One region of the Streptomyces sp. NPDC096205 genome, then DNA from elsewhere that is predicted to be linked to it. Evidence: riboswitches for the same ligand, from Rfam matches in the RefSeq annotation. Region 1 holds a riboswitch; each other region holds the start of a gene.

Region 1 (3,822 bases):
GGCTGACGGCGGCGGGCCATGAGGCGGTACGGCCGGACGCCGCCGTGGTGTCGGTGCGCGCTCCGTCCCCGGAGCAGGCCGTGCGGTGGGCGGCGGACTGCCGCGCCGCCGGGGTGGCCGTGGGCTGCTTCCGGCCGCCGTCCGTGCCGGACGGCATCTCCCGGCTGCGGCTGACCGCCCGCGCGGACCTCTCCGGGGAACAGATCGAACGCGCTGTACGGGTGATCGGTCGGACGCGACCGTGAGTCGGCGATCCACGGCCGTGTTTCAGAACTGATCCGTTTTCAGAGTGAAACGACCCTGGGACGGGCCTCGAACGACCCTCAGTGGAATGCGGCCGTGAATCCCGCCCAGCTCTCGGGGGAGAAGAGCAGCGCGGGTCCCTCCGGCCTCTTGGAGTCGCGCACGGCGAGCCGGCCCGACCAACGGGCCGTCTCGACGCAGTTGTTGGCTCCGGTGCTGTAGCTGCTGCGCAGCCACTGGGCGCTGTGCAATCGGGTACTGGAGGGGACGTTCCGAGGCAGTGCAGACATGGTGCCTCCTTATGCGCCGTCAACTGTCCCGGCGATGTGATCCAGCGAGTCCTCGGGTGAAAGGGCGTGTGCCTGAAGGGTGTTGAAGGCCTCGGTGTAGGCCTCCAGGTCTTCTTTCCGTTCGAGATAGAGGCTACTCGTCATGTGGTCGAGAACAACCACATCCAGATCAGAAGTGCGCGGAAATGAGAAGATAACGAAAGGCCCGGTGATGCCGATATGCGCCCCGGCGGAGAACGGCAGCACCTGGATACGGACCTGCGGCAGCCGCGCCGCCTCCAGCAGCCGCCGCACCTGCCCCCGCATCACCTCGGGCCCGCCCACCTCCCGGCGCAGCACGGCCTCGTCCAGCACCGCGCTCAGCCGCAGCGGCGGCTGCGCCCGCAGCACCTCCTGCCGGGCGAGCCGCACCTGCACCAGCGCGTCCACCCGCTCGTCCGGCTCCCCGGCGAGGCCGGCCACCGCGGCCCGGGTCACCGCACGGGCGTACTCGGGGGTCTGCAGCAGTCCGGGCACCACGGAGGTCTCCAGCGTGCGCATCGCGCTGGCCTGCGACTCCAGGCTGATGAAGTCCCGGTAGGCGGGCGGCAGCACCCCGCGGTAGGCGTGCCACCAGTGGTGCCGGCCGATCCCGTCGTCGGAGCCGGCCAACATCAGCAGCAGCTCGCGCAGTTCGGGGTCGGAGACGCCGTAGGCGTCCAGCAGTAACCGCACGTCGGACGGTTTCACGCCACTCGCGCCCGTCTCGATCCGGCTCACTTTCGACTGATGCCAGCCCACCAGCCGGGCCGCCTCGCCGCTGGTGAGTCCCGTACGGGTGCGCAGCGCGCGCAGTTCCGCGCCGAGCTTTCGGCGGCGCACCGCCGGACCGTGCTGCATGGGCCCCTCCCTACTCCTCAAGGGCCGCCCAAATAGGGTCTGCCGTCGCAGAGTTCACCGCTTCGAGCGACAGATATATGCATATCTTGGTGGATCGCCACCGTTACCGGCGTGCTGGTGGCAGTCTGGCGAACGAAGCACCAGTCCGGGACCGTACTCGAACCATCCGATTCTTGTCGGACCGCGATCCCGTGGGAAAGGGACGACGTCGCCATGGCAGACCACCTGGAAGCATCCGTCACTCTGCCGAGCGATCCCGCCTCGGTCTCCGCGGCCCGTGCCTTCGTCATCGGCACCCTGGGGGAGTGGGGCCTGCCGTCGGACACCGAGGCCGCCAACACCGTCCGGCTGATCGTCTCCGAACTCGCCACCAACGCCGTACAGCACACGTTCGGGCAGTCACCCACCTTCACGGTGGCCGTGCGCCTGGAGCGTGACGAACAGTTGCGCATCGGCGTCACCGACAGCCATCCGAGGTTCCCGAAGCGGCTGCCGGCCGCGGTGCAGCAGGACAACGGCCGCGGCATGGTGATCATCCGCTGGCTGACGGCGGAGTGCGGCGGCAGACTGCGCGTCAGACCCACGCGCGAGGGCGGCAAGACGGTCCTGATCGAGCTGCCCTGGACCGTCCCGGCTCATCCGGTGACCGCAGCGGGCCAGCAGGAGCCGTGAGCCCCCGAGAGCGCGCGGACGCTGCTCGGGGGCCCAGGAGTGGCCCCGGGCGGTGACGGCGGGTCAGGGAGCCGTACCGCCCGGGAGCAGGTCAGCTCACGCGGCCGTACCAGACCTTGCTCGTCCAGATCTTCTGGAGCCTGACCACGTCCCCGGTCTTCGGGGCGTGCCAGATGCGGCCCTTACCGGCGTAGATGCCCACGTGGTAGACGTTCGAGCCCGAGTGGAAGAACACCAGGTCCCCCGCCTTGCGGCTCTTGGCGGAGATGTGCCGGGTCTTGTTGTACTGCTGGGCAGCGGTGCGCGGCAGAGACTTGCCCGCCTTCTTGTACGAGTAGAGAGTGAGGCCCGAGCAGTCGAACCGGTGCGGACCGGTGGCGCCGTACTTGTAGGGCGAGCCCTTCTTCGAGGCTGCCACCTGGAGGGCCTTCGTCGCGGACGTGGCGGCCTGGGCCTCGGCGGCGACGCCGGGCACCACCAGGGAGCCGCCCACGGCGGCGAGAGTCAGGGCCGAGGCCGTACCGGCACGGGCCATGAGCGACGGGACACGATTCTGCGCGGTCATGCGCAACCCTTCGTCAGCCGCCTGTGAAGGATGACCTGTCGGATTCGGGCTGGCGAAGTGGCCCGGCCACCCGAAGGCGGCTTCACCCCAAGGACCGCTCGGACAACTGCGCTCCGGCGGACCGTCGTGCTTGGGTCCTCCACTCCTGCCGATCCACTCCTGTCGACCGGTCATCCGGGCGGCGGCAGGACTCGGCGTCCGCCCGGACCGCCCCGCCGCGGTGGCGGGGGCTTGTCGTCAGTCAGGGATCTTCACTCACAAGTGTCCGAAATACCCAATGGAACCGGGGATTTGTGTTGTTACTCACCACTCACCCGTTCGGGTGGACAGCTTGATCGACAAGCGTCTGTCAAGACCGCCGAACGGCCCCGGACCAGGGCCGGAACGCATTGTTCCGCCGTGAAAGCGCGCGTATCACGCAACTGTTGGGGCCCCGCAATACGACAACCTTCTACTCCGAAAGGGGGTACGTCATTTGGTCCGTTTAACGGTGGCCTCGCGCGCTCAGCCGTCGGAGCGCGCCGGCAGCGCCACACGCGCCGTCCGGCGCTCCCCGTCCAGGACGCGCAGCGCCCGCGCGAGCGTCGGCGCGTGCAGCTCCGTCTCGCCCCGTTGGTGCATCAGGGCGAGCGCGTCGCGCAGTTCCATGGCCTTGCGCACCAGCGCCTGAGCGGCGCGCAGTCCGCCGTAGGTGTCGCCGTGGTGCGCGGGGTTGATCCGGCCCAGCAGGTCGACGGCCTCCAGGTAACGGTCGATCAACTCGCCCTCCGCGCGGGTCAGCGCGGGCAGCGGCGGCAGTTCGGGTGGCAGCACCGGCGCCTCACTCTCCGGTCGGCGGGGCGAGGGTCGCCTTGCGGCCGGGCACGATCCGGTCCACCAGCCCGTACTCCAGCGCCTCCTGGGCGGTGAGAACCCGGTCGCGCTCGATGTCCGCGCTCACCTGCTCCCGGTCGCGCCCGGTGTGCCGGGCCAGCATCTCCTCCAGGCCGCGCCGTATGCGCAGCAACTCCTCCGCCTGGATGGCGAGATCACTGGCCTGTCCCTCCACCGGCTCGGCGAGCGCGGGCTGGTGGAGCACGATCCGGGCGCCCGGCAGCGCGAACCGCTTGCCCGGTGTCCCCGCCGCGAGCAGCACCGCCGCCGTCGCACCGGCCTGCCCCAGGCAGATCGTCT
Region 2 (3,822 bases), on a different contig from region 1:
GGCAGGTGGCCGCCCGGCTGTGCGACGTGGCCCCGGACGGGTCCTCGACGCTGGTCACGCGCGGGATGCTCGACCTCGCGGCCGAGGGGTCGTCGCAGACGGCGGACTTCTCGCTGAGCGCCGTCGGGTACGCCTTTCCGGCCGGGCATCGCATCCGGCTCGCCGTCTCCTCGGCGTACTGGCCGTGGGTGTGGCCCGAGCCGGAGTCGGCGGCCGGTTTCACGCTGGACCCGGCGGGCAGCACGCTGGAGCTGCCGGTGCGCTCGCGCCGGGCGGGCGCGGAGGTCGCCTTCGAGGAGCCCGAGCAGGCCGGGCCGCTGGGGGTGAGCCTGCCGGCCACCTTGGACGAGCCGCGGCCGGAGCGGGTGGTGGTGCGCGAGGTCGCCGAGGGCGTGTGGCGTCTGGAGGTCCTTCCGGTTCGGGGCGGCACGCGCGCGTACCCGGACGGTCTCGAGCTCACCGAGGAGGCGCTGGAGACGTACACGATCCGCGCCGACGACCCGCTGTCGGCCCGCGCCCGCACGGAGTGGTCGATCGGGCTGCACCGGCCCGAGCTGCCCTGGGCCGCCACCGTCCGCACCCGCTCGGAGATCGGCTGTGACGCGGAGCACTTCGTCACCTCCGACGAGGTGGTGTGCACGGAGGGCGGCGAGGTCGTGTTCCACCGCACCTGGGAGAGGCGCATTCCACGGACCGCCGATTGAGGGCGAGTTGGGGGTGATGCCCCAATTGCCGCTCTTGTGACTGCCGGTGAGATGGCTCACTGCGGGGCCGGGTGTGCGGTGATCGACTCTCACGGCACGCGCCAGGCCCCGCCGCTTGGTTGAGCGGAAATCGCCATAAAGGATCAAGTGCCGCAAACGCACTGATCATGCCCGACCGGTGCTTTGTGTGAATCCGGTACTTGTTTCGCCCATGTGCTCTCGCATACGTTCCCGGCCTGCCGGGCGGAACGCCGAATCCTGCCGCCGCCCATTGGCATCCACCGACCACGCAGCGGCAGGAGCGGGGGACCCAGGTAAGTCGCCGTACCGGACGTCGTACCAGCTACGACACCCGGCACGGCTTGGGGTCAAGCCATGCCTCTTCGGGCCTGGCCGGGCACCTTTCCGCCCGAACCCGACAGCTCACCTCGCAGGCGCCGGAGAGGACGTTCCCCATGCCTGCGCACACGCATGCAAACCGCCGCCCCCGTCTCGTCCGTGCCCTCACCGCCGCCGGTGTGGCCGCCGCCGCGCTCGCCCTGCCGTTCGCCGGCGCGACCGGCGCCTCGGCCGCCCCCACGGCCACGACGTCGGCGACCATCTACCCGAACACCCTCGACGGCTGGATCCGCCAGTCGCTCGACGTCATGGCCCAGAACGGCATCCCGGGCAGCTACGACGGCATCTACCGCAACATCATGCGCGAGTCGTCGGGCAACCCGCTCGCCATCAACAACTGGGACTCCAACGCGCTCGCGGGCACCCCGTCCAAGGGCCTGCTCCAGGTCATCGACCCCACCTTCGCGGCGTACCACGTGCCCGGCACCGCCTTCGACCCGTACGACCCGGTCGCGAACATCACCGCCGCCTGCAACTACGCGGCGGCCCGCTACGGCTCGATCGACAACGTCTTCGGCGCGTACTGACCGCCTCCCGGCCCCTCAGCCGTAGAGCCGTTCGAGGACGACGGCGATGCCGTCGTCCTCGTTCGAGCAGGTGATCTCGTCGGCCACCGCCTTCAGTTCCGGGTGCGCGTTGGCCATGGCCACGCCGTGCGCGGCCCAGTCGAACATCGGGATGTCGTTGGGCATGTCACCGAAGGCGAGGGTGTCCGCGGGTGTCAGGCCGAGCCGGCGGGCCGCCAGCGCCAGGCCCGTCGCCTTGGTGACGCCGCACGGCTGCAGCTCCACCGTCCCGGGCCCCGACATGGTGACCGTGGCCAGCGAACCCACCACCGCCCGCGCCACTGCCGCCAACTCGTCGTCGTTCAGGTCCGGATGGCGCAGCAGCACCTTGCTGATCGGCTCGCACCACAGGTCGTCGCGGCGGCGCACACGCACCGCGGGCAGGGTCGGGTGCGGCATCGTGTAGCCGGGCTCGATGAGGGTGAGCCCGTCGACGCCGTCCTGGTCCACGGCCGCGTACACCTGCCCCACCTCGGCCTCGATCTTGCCGAGCGCGGTCTCAGCGAGCTCCCGGTCCAGGGTGACGGACCACAGCAGCCGGTCGGCGCCCACGTCGTAGAGCTGCGCGCCCTGCCCGCACACCGCGAGGCCGGTACAGCCCAGGTCCTCGAGGAGGGGGCGCACCCGGGGCGCGGGCCGGCCGGTCACCACCAGATGTCGGGCGCCGGCGTGTGCCACCAGCGCCAGAGCGGCCCGCGACCGATCGGAGAAGGTGTCGTCGCCGCGAAGCAGCGTGCCGTCCAGATCGGTGGCGATGAGTGAGTACGTGGTGCGCTCGGCATATGCGGTGGGTGCGGCCATGATCAGAGAATACGGACATCGCGCGCCCCCACCCCGGCGCGAACCGACCCGCGCAAGGCGCCTCCTCCCAGCCCACGCGCCCCTTCAACTCCCTTTTGCGCTCCGGTAATTCACCCCCAGGTGTCGCCTCCCGGGCCGACGACCTCCGTGCCCGGCGCCCTCCTTGCCCCGTCCCGGCGGCGGGACCTCGCCGAGGCCTGGGGCACTGCCCAAGACGGCCACCTCGGCCGTAACGTGTGGCCCAGCCACCCACCTGTGCCCCGCACCGGTGGGCGGCCGCACGGCACCGCACACGGCACGCACGAGAGCGAGGCACAACCGCATGCCCCCCTTCGATGTCCCCGAGGGCGACCCCTTCGGCCCGCACAACCTTCCGTACGGTGTGTTCTCCACCGGAGACCCGGACGAGCGGACCGTCGGCGTCCGGCTCGGTGACCACGTCCTCGACGCGGGCGCGGCGGCCCGGGCCCTCGGCTCCCCCTACGCCACCCTGCTCGCCCAGCCCTCCCTGGACCGGCTGCTGGCCGCGGGCCGCACGGCCTGGTCGGACGTCCGGCGTGCGCTGACGGCGTGGGTGACGGTGCCCTCGTACCGCGAGACCATCGAGCCGCTCATGCACCCGCTCGACTCGGTGACCCTGCACCTGCCGTTCACGGTCGCGGACTACGTCGACTTCTACGCCTCCGAGAACCACGCCCGTAACGTCGGCCAGATGTTCCGGCCCGACGCCGAGGACTCCCTCACCCCGAACTGGAAGCACCTGCCGATCGGCTATCACGGCCGCTCCGGCACGGTCGTGGTCTCCGGCACCGACGTGCTCCGCCCCGCCGGCCAGCGCAAGGCGCCCACCGACCCGGCCCCGGTGTTCGGCCCGTCCATCCGCCTGGACATCGAGGCCGAGGTCGGCTTCCTCGTCGGCACGCCGTCCCCCATGGGCAGCCCGGTGCCGCTCGCCGGCTTCCGCGACCACGTCTTCGGCCTGTGCCTCCTCAACGACTGGTCCGCGCGCGATCTCCAGGCCTGGGAGTACGTCCCCCTCGGCCCCTTCCTCGGCAAGTCCTTCGCCACCTCCGTGTCGGCGTGGATCACCCCGCTGGAGGCGCTGGAGGAGGCCCGCGTCGCCCCGCCGGAGCGCACCCACCCGCTGCTGCCCTACCTCGACGACACCGACGAGGAGCCCCACGGCTACGACCTGCGCCTCTCCGTCGCGATCAACGGCCATGTCGTCTCCGAACCTCCCTTCTCCACCATGTACTGGACCGCCGCCCAGCAACTCGCCCACATGACGGTCAACGGCGCCTCCCTGCGCACCGGCGACCTCTACGGCTCCGGCACCATCAGCGGCCCCACCG
Region 3 (3,822 bases), on a different contig from region 1:
CCCGACTTCGAGAACACCCAGCCGGACGGCGGCTTCGCTCCGCGACCCGGCTTCCGCCCGCTGACCCGTTTCGAGGGGCAGGGACTGGACAAGGGTCATGTGGTGAACGACCTGCTCTTCCGTCGCGTACAGCACGGCGCGAAGGAAGCCCCAGGGCTGACCCCGTAGCCCCCTGGGGAAGCCCTTAGCCCCCATAGGGAAGCCAAGCGCCAACCCCGTGTCCCCCGTTAGGGTCGATGTCGTGGCCACCAGTCCTCCGTACCCGGCGTACCCGGCACATCCGCCCCGTCCGCCCCGTCCCTCAGGCTCAGGCTCCGTCGGCGGCACACGGCATCCGCACTGGTGGCAACGCACCTGGGTGCGCTACGCCGCGCTGATCACCCTGCTGGCGCTGTCCGGGCTGGTGATCCTGGCCCTGGTGCGCGAGCAGACCGGCACCGACGGCTTCCTGGTGGGGCTGGGCCTCGCGGTGCTGCCCGTCCCGCTGCTCATAGCCGCGTTCCGCTGGCTGGACCGCGTGGAGCCGGGACCCTGGCGCAATCTGCTGTTCTCCTTCGCCTGGGGCGCGTGCGCGGCGGCGCTGATCGCGATCGTGGCGAACAGTTTCGCGACGCGCTGGATAGCGACGGCGACGGCCGACCCGTCCAGTGCCGACACCCTCGGCGCGACGGTGATAGCGCCGGTCGTCGAGGAGTCCGCGAAGGCGGCCGCGATCCTGTTGCTGTTCCTGTTCCGCAGAGCGGACTTCACCGGGATCGTCGACGGTGTCGTCATCGCCGGTGTCACCGCGACCGGCTTCGCGTTCACGGAGAACATCCTCTATCTGGGCAACGCCTTCGGCACCGACCAGCTCACCGGCGGCAGCGGCATCGCGTCCGTCACCGCCGCGACCTTCTTCGTCCGCGTGATCATGTCGCCGTTCGCGCATCCGCTGTTCACCGTCCTGACCGGCATCGGCTTCGGCATCGCCGCCCTGTCCGGTGAGCGCCAGACCCTGCGCCGCACGGCCGTCCCCGTCTCCGGCCTCCTCCTGGCGATGGGCATGCACGCGCTGTGGAACGGCTCGGCGACCTTCGGCGAGTTCGGGTTCCTGGCGGTGTACGGGGCGTTCATGGTGCCCGCGTTCGGCCTGCTGACCTGGCTGGTGATCTGGACCCGGCAGCGGGAGCTGCGCACGGTGCGCGAGGAACTCCCGCCGTATGTCGCGGCGGGCTGGCTGACCCCGGCGGAGCCGTACGCGCTCGGCTCGATGCGCGCCCGCCGGCTGGCCCGCGAGTACGCCGACCGCCACCTGGGCAAGCGGGCGAAGCGGGCCGTGGCGCAGTACGAGGCGTACGCCACGTCCCTGGCCTTCCTGCGGCACCGGGCCCGCCGCGGCCGCGCGGGCGCCGATTTCGTCGTACGGGAGCAGGCGCTGCTGCACGAGCTGTGGGCCCGCCACGAGGTGGCCCACCCGGCTCTGCAGTACGCGGCCCGGGCGACGACACCGGTCCGGGCGTACTACGCACCCGGCTACGGCTACGGGATCCAGCCGCACCCGGCCTACCCGGCCCAGCCGCTGTACCCGGCCCAGCCGCTGTACCCGGCGTACAACCCGTACCGGTCCTAGGGCCTGCCCCTAGGCAGACGAAACCGGCAGCCCTGACGTCGGGGGGTTGTCGTCAGGACCACCGGGGTTTCAGTCGAGCGGAGGGGGCGTCAGGGGTTCAGGCCCCGGTCCCGCAGCCATGCCATGGGGTCCACGCCGGCCCCGTCGATGTGCACCTCCAGGTGCAGGTGCGGCCCGGTGACGTTGCCGGTCGCGCCGACGCGCCCGATGACATCGCCCGTGTTGACCGTCTGGCCGACGCTGACGTTGATCGAGGACTGGTGGGCGTAGCGGATCTCGGTGCCGTCCTCGAGGGTGAGGACGGTGCTGTAGCCGTACGACCCGCTCCAGCCGGCCTCGGTGATCGTGCCGGTGTGGATCGCCTTGATCGGCGTGCCGGTGGGCGCGGCGAAGTCGAGGCCGGTGTGGTAGCCGGAGGACCACATCGAGCCGGCCTGGCCGTAGGTGGAGGTGATCGTGTACGAGGAGGTCGGCAGCGTGTACTGGCGTGCCAGCTCGGCGAGGCGCTCGGCCTCGGCCTTCTTGCGGGCCTCCTCCTCCGCTGCGGCCTTCTCGGCGGCGGCCTTGGCCTCCGCCTCCTTCTCGGCCTTGGCGGCGGCCTCGGCGGCCTCCTTCTCGGCGGCGGCCTGAGCCGCGGCCTGGGCCGCCTGGGCCGCCTGGGCGGCCTTGGTGTCGGCCTGGTCCTGCTGCTGGGCGGCCTGCGCCATGATGCGGGCGCGCAGTGCCTCACCGGCGTCGGCGGTGTCCTCGGTGGCGTCGGCCGTGTCGGTGCCGAGGCTGCTGAGCGGGGCGACGGCCTCGGTGGTCTCCTCGGCGGGCGCGTCGTCGGAGATGAGGGAGCCGATGGAGGGCAGGTCGGGCATGGAGATGGCGACCGGCGGCTTGCCGGACTGGGCGCTGGCCATGCCGCCGGCGCCGACCGCGGCTATGACGCCGACGCCGAGGACGGTGGAGCTGCGGGCGAGTCCGCCGCCGCGCTGCTTGGCGACGCGGTGCCGGCCGCGGACGGGGCGGACGGAGTCCGCGGTGGGGTTCCACTCCTCCCACGGTCCCTCGTCGGTGGGGTGGCCGCCGTAGACGAACGTTTCCTCGGTCTCGGCGGTGCGCTGGCCCGGCATGAACGGGGCATGCGGGGCAGGGCGGTTGGACGCCACGTGGGCGTGCTCCTTTCCTTCCTTCTCGCCTACCGGGTTAGCTGACGGGTTCGGAGCAGGAAGGTCTCCTACGCGCGTATATGACACCGTGTGTCCACGGCGAAATACGCCCGATTCACCCCAAGTTGGTGGTTCCCCGGTTCCCTGACGGGATTCGGCGCGTGCGCACGGAGCCGTCTCTTGTGACGGCTGGGACGACCGCGCTGCGTTATCGGACGTTAATAGAACCGGGGCTCCAATTCCAAGCCGTTCGGCTTGATCATTAACGCGATCGACAGGGACGTAGAACCCAGGAGGGGCGAAAAACGGGCGAGTTGACCCGTACTCAGTACCGTCCGAGTTTTTGATGGTGACTCAGATGTTATGCGCAGGGCGCTCGCCCGATCACAGCACGTCACCCCGGGCCGGGCGCCGTACGGCGAGCAGCGCCATGTCGTCGGCGAGGGCGCCGCCGGTGTGCCGGCGGACCTCCTCCGCGAGGGTGCGCAGCAACTGGCCGGGGCCGCGGAAGGTGCGCCCGGCGAGCCGCGCCTCGGGGTCGTAGAACACCCCGCGGGCGTCACGGGCCTCGGACAGGCCGTCGGTGAAGAGCAGCAGGGTGGCGCCGCCGGGGAGGGGGTGCTCCTCGGCGCGGTCCGGCCAGCGGCCGAGGTCGCTCATGCCGAGCGGCAGGGCGGGCCGGTGGGCGGACAGCGGGACGAGGGTGCCGTCGGCGTGCAGCACGAGCGGGGCGGGATGGCCGCGGTTGAGGAGACGTACGACGCCGTCGCCGTGCGGGAGTTCGGCCAGCACGGCCGTGGTGAACCCCTCGTGGGCGTCCAGCCCGTCGCGCCGCGTGCCCTCGCGGTCCAGGGCGCGCTCCAGCCTCTGGGCGACCGCCTCCAGCGTGGCCTCCTGCTCGGCCGCCTCCCGGAACGCCCCGATGACGACGGCGACCGCCGACACCGCGCCCATGCCCTTGCCGCGTACGTCCCCGACGACGAGCCGCACCCCCTGCGGGCTGTCCTGCACCGCGTACAGGTCGCCCCCGATGAACGCGTCCGCCTGCGCCGCCTCGTA
Region 4 (3,822 bases), on a different contig from region 1:
CGGAGAGGATCGTCTGCGTGGAGCGGTAGTTCTGCTCCAGCAGGATCGTCGTCGCGTCCGGGTAGTCCTCCTCGAACTGGAGGATGTTGCGGATGGTCGCGCCGCGGAAGGCGTAGATCGACTGGTCCGCGTCACCGACGACGCACAGCTCGGCGGGCGGGACGTCGTACTCGCTGGGCGGTACATCGGTCTCGCCGGGGGGCCGCTCGGCGGTCCCCACCAGCTCGCGCACCAAGGCGTACTGGGCGTGGTTCGTGTCCTGGTACTCGTCGACCAGGACGTGCCGGAAGCGGCGGCGGTAGTGCTCGGCGACGTCCGGGAAGGCGCGCAGCAGGTTGACCGTCGTCATGATCAGGTCGTCGAAGTCGAGGGCGTTCGCCTCGCGCAGCCGGGACTGGTAGAGGGCGTAGGCCTGGGCGAGGGTCTTCTCGAAGCCGTCGGAGGCCTGGGCGGCGAAGTCCTCCTCGTCGATCAGCTCGTTCTTCAGGTTGCTGATCTTGGCGCTGAAGGACTTGGGCGGGAAGCGCTTGGGGTCCAGGTCCAGGTCACGGCAGACCAGGGCCATCAGGCGCTTGGAGTCGGCGGCGTCGTAGATCGAGAAGGAGGAGGTGAAGCCGAGCTTCTTGGACTCGCGGCGCAGGATGCGCACGCACGCGCTGTGGAAGGTCATGACCCACATCGCGTTCGCGCGCGGGCCGACGAGCTGCTCGACGCGCTCCTTCATCTCGCCCGCGGCCTTGTTGGTGAAGGTGATCGCGAGGATCTGGCCCGGGTGCACGTTCCGCTCGGCGAGCAGGTGGGCGATGCGGTGGGTGAGCACACGGGTCTTGCCGGAGCCGGCGCCGGCCACGATGAGCAGGGGCGTGCCGGAGTGGACGACGGCGGCGCGCTGGTTCTCGTTCAGCCCCTCCAGCAGCGCTGCTGCGTCCAGGGCCGGGCGCGGGGCGCCGTCGCGGTAGTAGGCGTCCCGGTCCGGGGGCACGTCGAACTTCCCGCCGAACAGATCGTCCGGAAGCGGCTCCGGAGCGTGATCGTCCTCGGGCGGCGGCGGGTGCTCCTCCTCGTGCCCGCGAGGGCTCTGGAGGTCCGCCAGGAAGCTGTCGTCAAAGAGGCTGCTCATCGCTCTCCGAGTCTAGGGGTCGCCACTGACAACCGGTCGCCGTCTCGAGAACTCCGCCGACGCCACCCTGCGTGACCCTGCGGGCACGGCCTGCGGCAGTTCTGTCCCGCTCACGCCAAGGTCACGAAAATGTATCGGGCATATCACCCGTCAACCTTCACAGGGGCCACACGAGTTGGCTACGGTGCCGGGCAGGCCGTACGACCCCCACCGGCGAACGTCGCCGGGCCGCGCGGCCTCCGCCGAGTCCGGTGCGCCCGCACGGCACCGGAGCCGGGGACCCACCGAACCTGGGGTGAATCGGCCCACTCCCTCGCGGGGAGCGCCGTAGGGCACACCTTCCGAACACGCCCGAACCCGACAGCTAACCCGGTAGGCGGCAGATGGAAGGAGTCGCCACCCTTGGCGTCGCACCGCAAGCCGCGCACCACCGGGACGCGCGTCGCAGGCATACGGACCCCCGCCCTGGCCACCGCGGCCCTCACCTCCGTGGCCCTGCTGTCGCAGACGGCCAACGCCAGCCCCTCGGACGACGACCGGCCGAGCCTGGAGGAGGTCGAGAAGAAGGTCGACGATCTCTACCGGCAGGCGGAGACGGCGACCGAGAAGTACAACGCCGCCAAGGAGCGGACCACCAAGCAGCGCAAGCGCGTGGACTCCCTCCTCGACGACGTGGCGAAGCGCACCGAGCAGCTGAACGAGGCGCGCGAGCAGCTCGGCTCCTTCGCCGCGGCCCAGTACCGCACCGGCGCGTCCGCGCCCGACACGGCGACCCTCCTGCTCGCGGACACACCGCAGGACTACTTCGACCAGACCCAGCTGATGGACCGGCTCACCGGCCGTCAGAAGGACGCGGTCGACGACTACATCACCCAGCAGTCCGCGACCATGGAGAAGCGCCGCGAGGCCACCGAGAGCCTGTCGACGCTCACCGACTCGCAGACCGAGCTGAGGACGGCCAAGGCCACCGTCCAGAAGAAGCTCTCCACCGCGCGCGTGCTGCTGTCGCAGCTGACCGCCGAGGAGAAGGCCCGGCTCGCGGCGATCGAGGAACGCAAGCGCGAGGAGGCCGCCCGCAAGGCCGCCGAGCTCGCCGCGCAGCAGGCCGCGGAGGAGGAGCGGCAGCGCAAGGCGGCCGAGGCGGCGGCGCAGGAGGAGGCCGCGAGCGGCGACTCGTCCACCTCGACCGGCGGCGCCGGCACCTCTGACACCTCGACGACCCCGACCTCCCCGACCACCGACTCCACCTACGCCGCCAAGGCCGAGAAGGCGCTCGCCTTCGCCCGCGCCCAGATCGGCAAGCCGTACGTCTGGGGCGCGACCGGCCCCGACTCCTACGACTGCTCCGGTCTCACCCAGGCCGCCTGGAAGGCCGCGGGCGTGGACATCCCGCGCGTCACGTACGACCAGGTCAACGCCGGCACGACGGTGCCGTTGTCGGACGCCCAGCCCGGTGACCTCGTCTTCTTCTACGCCGATGTCACCCATGTCGGCATCTACATCGGCAACGGCATGATGATCCACGCCCCGAAGCCGGGCGCGTACGTCCGCGAGGAGTCGATCTACTACGACGGGGAGTCCTCGATCCACAGCGTGGTGCGGCCGGCCTGACCTTCGCCCTTCAGGGAGCCTGCCGGGCTCCGGGCGGCGAGGGCCGAGGGAGCCTGTGGGTCTGCGGGTCTGCGGGTCGAGGGAGCGCCCGAGGGGGCCTGCGGGTCTGCGGGGCGAGGGAGCGTGTCGGTCTGCGGGCGGCGGGCCCGAGGGAGTCTGCCGGTCTTCGGATGGCGGGGCCGGTGCCGGGCCGCCGCCTCGAAGGCGCGCCACTCATGGCCCATGCGAACGCGCGGACCCCGTACCCGCTCCCTAGCATCGGCCGCATGCCCGGTACCTCTTCCCTGCGCGCCTGGTGGGCGCAACGCCCGCCCGCCGCCGGGGCCGCCGTGATGGCGACCGGCATCGTCTCCGTCGGGCTGCACCTGGCCGGGCACGAGGTGCTGTCCCGGATTCTGCTCGCCATGACCGGCGCCGCGTGGCTGGGACTGGCCGCGGATTTCGTCGTACGACTGCTGTGGGAGCGGCCGAGGTGGCCGGCCGCGGCCGGGACGCCGGCGGCACTGACGGCCGTCGCCGCGACCACCGTGCTCGGCACGCGTGTGTCCGCCTTGGGCTGGCAGGCCCTGGCCGGGGCGCTGCTGGCGCTGGCCACGCTGCTGTGGCCGGTGCTGCTGGTGGACGTCATCAAGCAATGGAAGCCGCGTATGCCGGGTGCGGTGTTCCTGGGCTGTGTGGCCACGGAGGGGCTCGCCGTGCTCGGGGCGACGCTCGCGGCGGCGGAGCGCGCGGCCTGGCTCGCGCACGCGGCACTGGTGCTGTTCTGGCTCGGGCTCGTCCTCTACGGCTTCGCGCTGGCCCGTTTCGAGCCGGGCGAGATGACGCGTGGGGCCGGTGACCAGTGGGTCGCGGGCGGGGCGCCGGCGATCTCGGCGCTCGCCGGCTCCCGGCTGATCGCCGCCGACAGCGCGCAGCTGCGGCTGTGGAACGACGACGCCCACGGTGTCCTGCGTGCGGTCACCGCGGTGGTGCTCGTCCTCGCCGTGGCCTGGTACGCCGTCCTGCTCGTCACCGAGGTGGGGTGGCCGCGCCCCCGCTACGACGTGCGGCGCTGGGCCACCGTCTTCCCGCTGGGCGTGACGGCGGCGGCG

The links. A riboswitch is a leader RNA that binds a small molecule or an ion and turns the genes downstream of it on or off. The one in region 1 is predicted to bind cyclic di-AMP.
Region 2: it holds a riboswitch for cyclic di-AMP, as region 1 does, so the genes downstream of both, ACIQ6Y_RS30875 (transglycosylase SLT domain-containing protein) here and ACIQ6Y_RS18555 (C40 family peptidase) in region 1, are expected to answer to the same signal.
Region 3: it holds a riboswitch for cyclic di-AMP, as region 1 does, so the genes downstream of both, ACIQ6Y_RS12435 (M23 family metallopeptidase) here and ACIQ6Y_RS18555 (C40 family peptidase) in region 1, are expected to answer to the same signal.
Region 4: it holds a riboswitch for cyclic di-AMP, as region 1 does, so the genes downstream of both, ACIQ6Y_RS29975 (NlpC/P60 family protein) here and ACIQ6Y_RS18555 (C40 family peptidase) in region 1, are expected to answer to the same signal.

Annotation. Positions count from the first base shown of each region.
Region 1 covers NZ_JBIWFS010000004.1:565,974-569,795, reverse strand. Annotated here, with positions in the region: gene ACIQ6Y_RS18575 (8-amino-7-oxononanoate synthase) at 1-245, shown strand, start outside; gene ACIQ6Y_RS18570 (DUF397 domain-containing protein) at 324-533, opposite strand; gene ACIQ6Y_RS18565 (helix-turn-helix domain-containing protein) at 543-1,412, opposite strand; gene ACIQ6Y_RS18560 (ATP-binding protein) at 1,626-2,084, shown strand; gene ACIQ6Y_RS18555 (C40 family peptidase) at 2,176-2,649, opposite strand; cyclic di-AMP (ydaO/yuaA leader) riboswitch at 2,653-2,856, opposite strand; gene ACIQ6Y_RS18550 (hypothetical protein) at 3,154-3,462, opposite strand; gene ACIQ6Y_RS18545 (ATP-dependent Clp protease proteolytic subunit) at 3,470-3,822, opposite strand, start outside.
Region 2 covers NZ_JBIWFS010000009.1:281,541-285,362, forward strand. Annotated here, with positions in the region: gene ACIQ6Y_RS30870 (CocE/NonD family hydrolase) at 1-704, shown strand, start outside; cyclic di-AMP (ydaO/yuaA leader) riboswitch at 974-1,154, shown strand; gene ACIQ6Y_RS30875 (transglycosylase SLT domain-containing protein) at 1,160-1,630, shown strand; gene ACIQ6Y_RS30880 (HAD family hydrolase) at 1,646-2,470, opposite strand; gene fahA (fumarylacetoacetase) at 2,793-3,822, shown strand, end outside.
Region 3 covers NZ_JBIWFS010000003.1:19,572-23,393, forward strand. Annotated here, with positions in the region: gene trmB (tRNA (guanosine(46)-N7)-methyltransferase TrmB) at 1-168, shown strand, start outside; gene ACIQ6Y_RS12430 (PrsW family intramembrane metalloprotease) at 242-1,609, shown strand; gene ACIQ6Y_RS12435 (M23 family metallopeptidase) at 1,699-2,763, opposite strand; cyclic di-AMP (ydaO/yuaA leader) riboswitch at 2,775-2,933, opposite strand; gene ACIQ6Y_RS12440 (PP2C family protein-serine/threonine phosphatase) at 3,148-3,822, opposite strand, start outside.
Region 4 covers NZ_JBIWFS010000009.1:100,443-104,264, forward strand. Annotated here, with positions in the region: gene pcrA (DNA helicase PcrA) at 1-1,120, opposite strand, end outside; cyclic di-AMP (ydaO/yuaA leader) riboswitch at 1,351-1,515, shown strand; gene ACIQ6Y_RS29975 (NlpC/P60 family protein) at 1,523-2,731, shown strand; gene ACIQ6Y_RS29980 (tellurite resistance/C4-dicarboxylate transporter family protein) at 2,998-3,822, shown strand, end outside.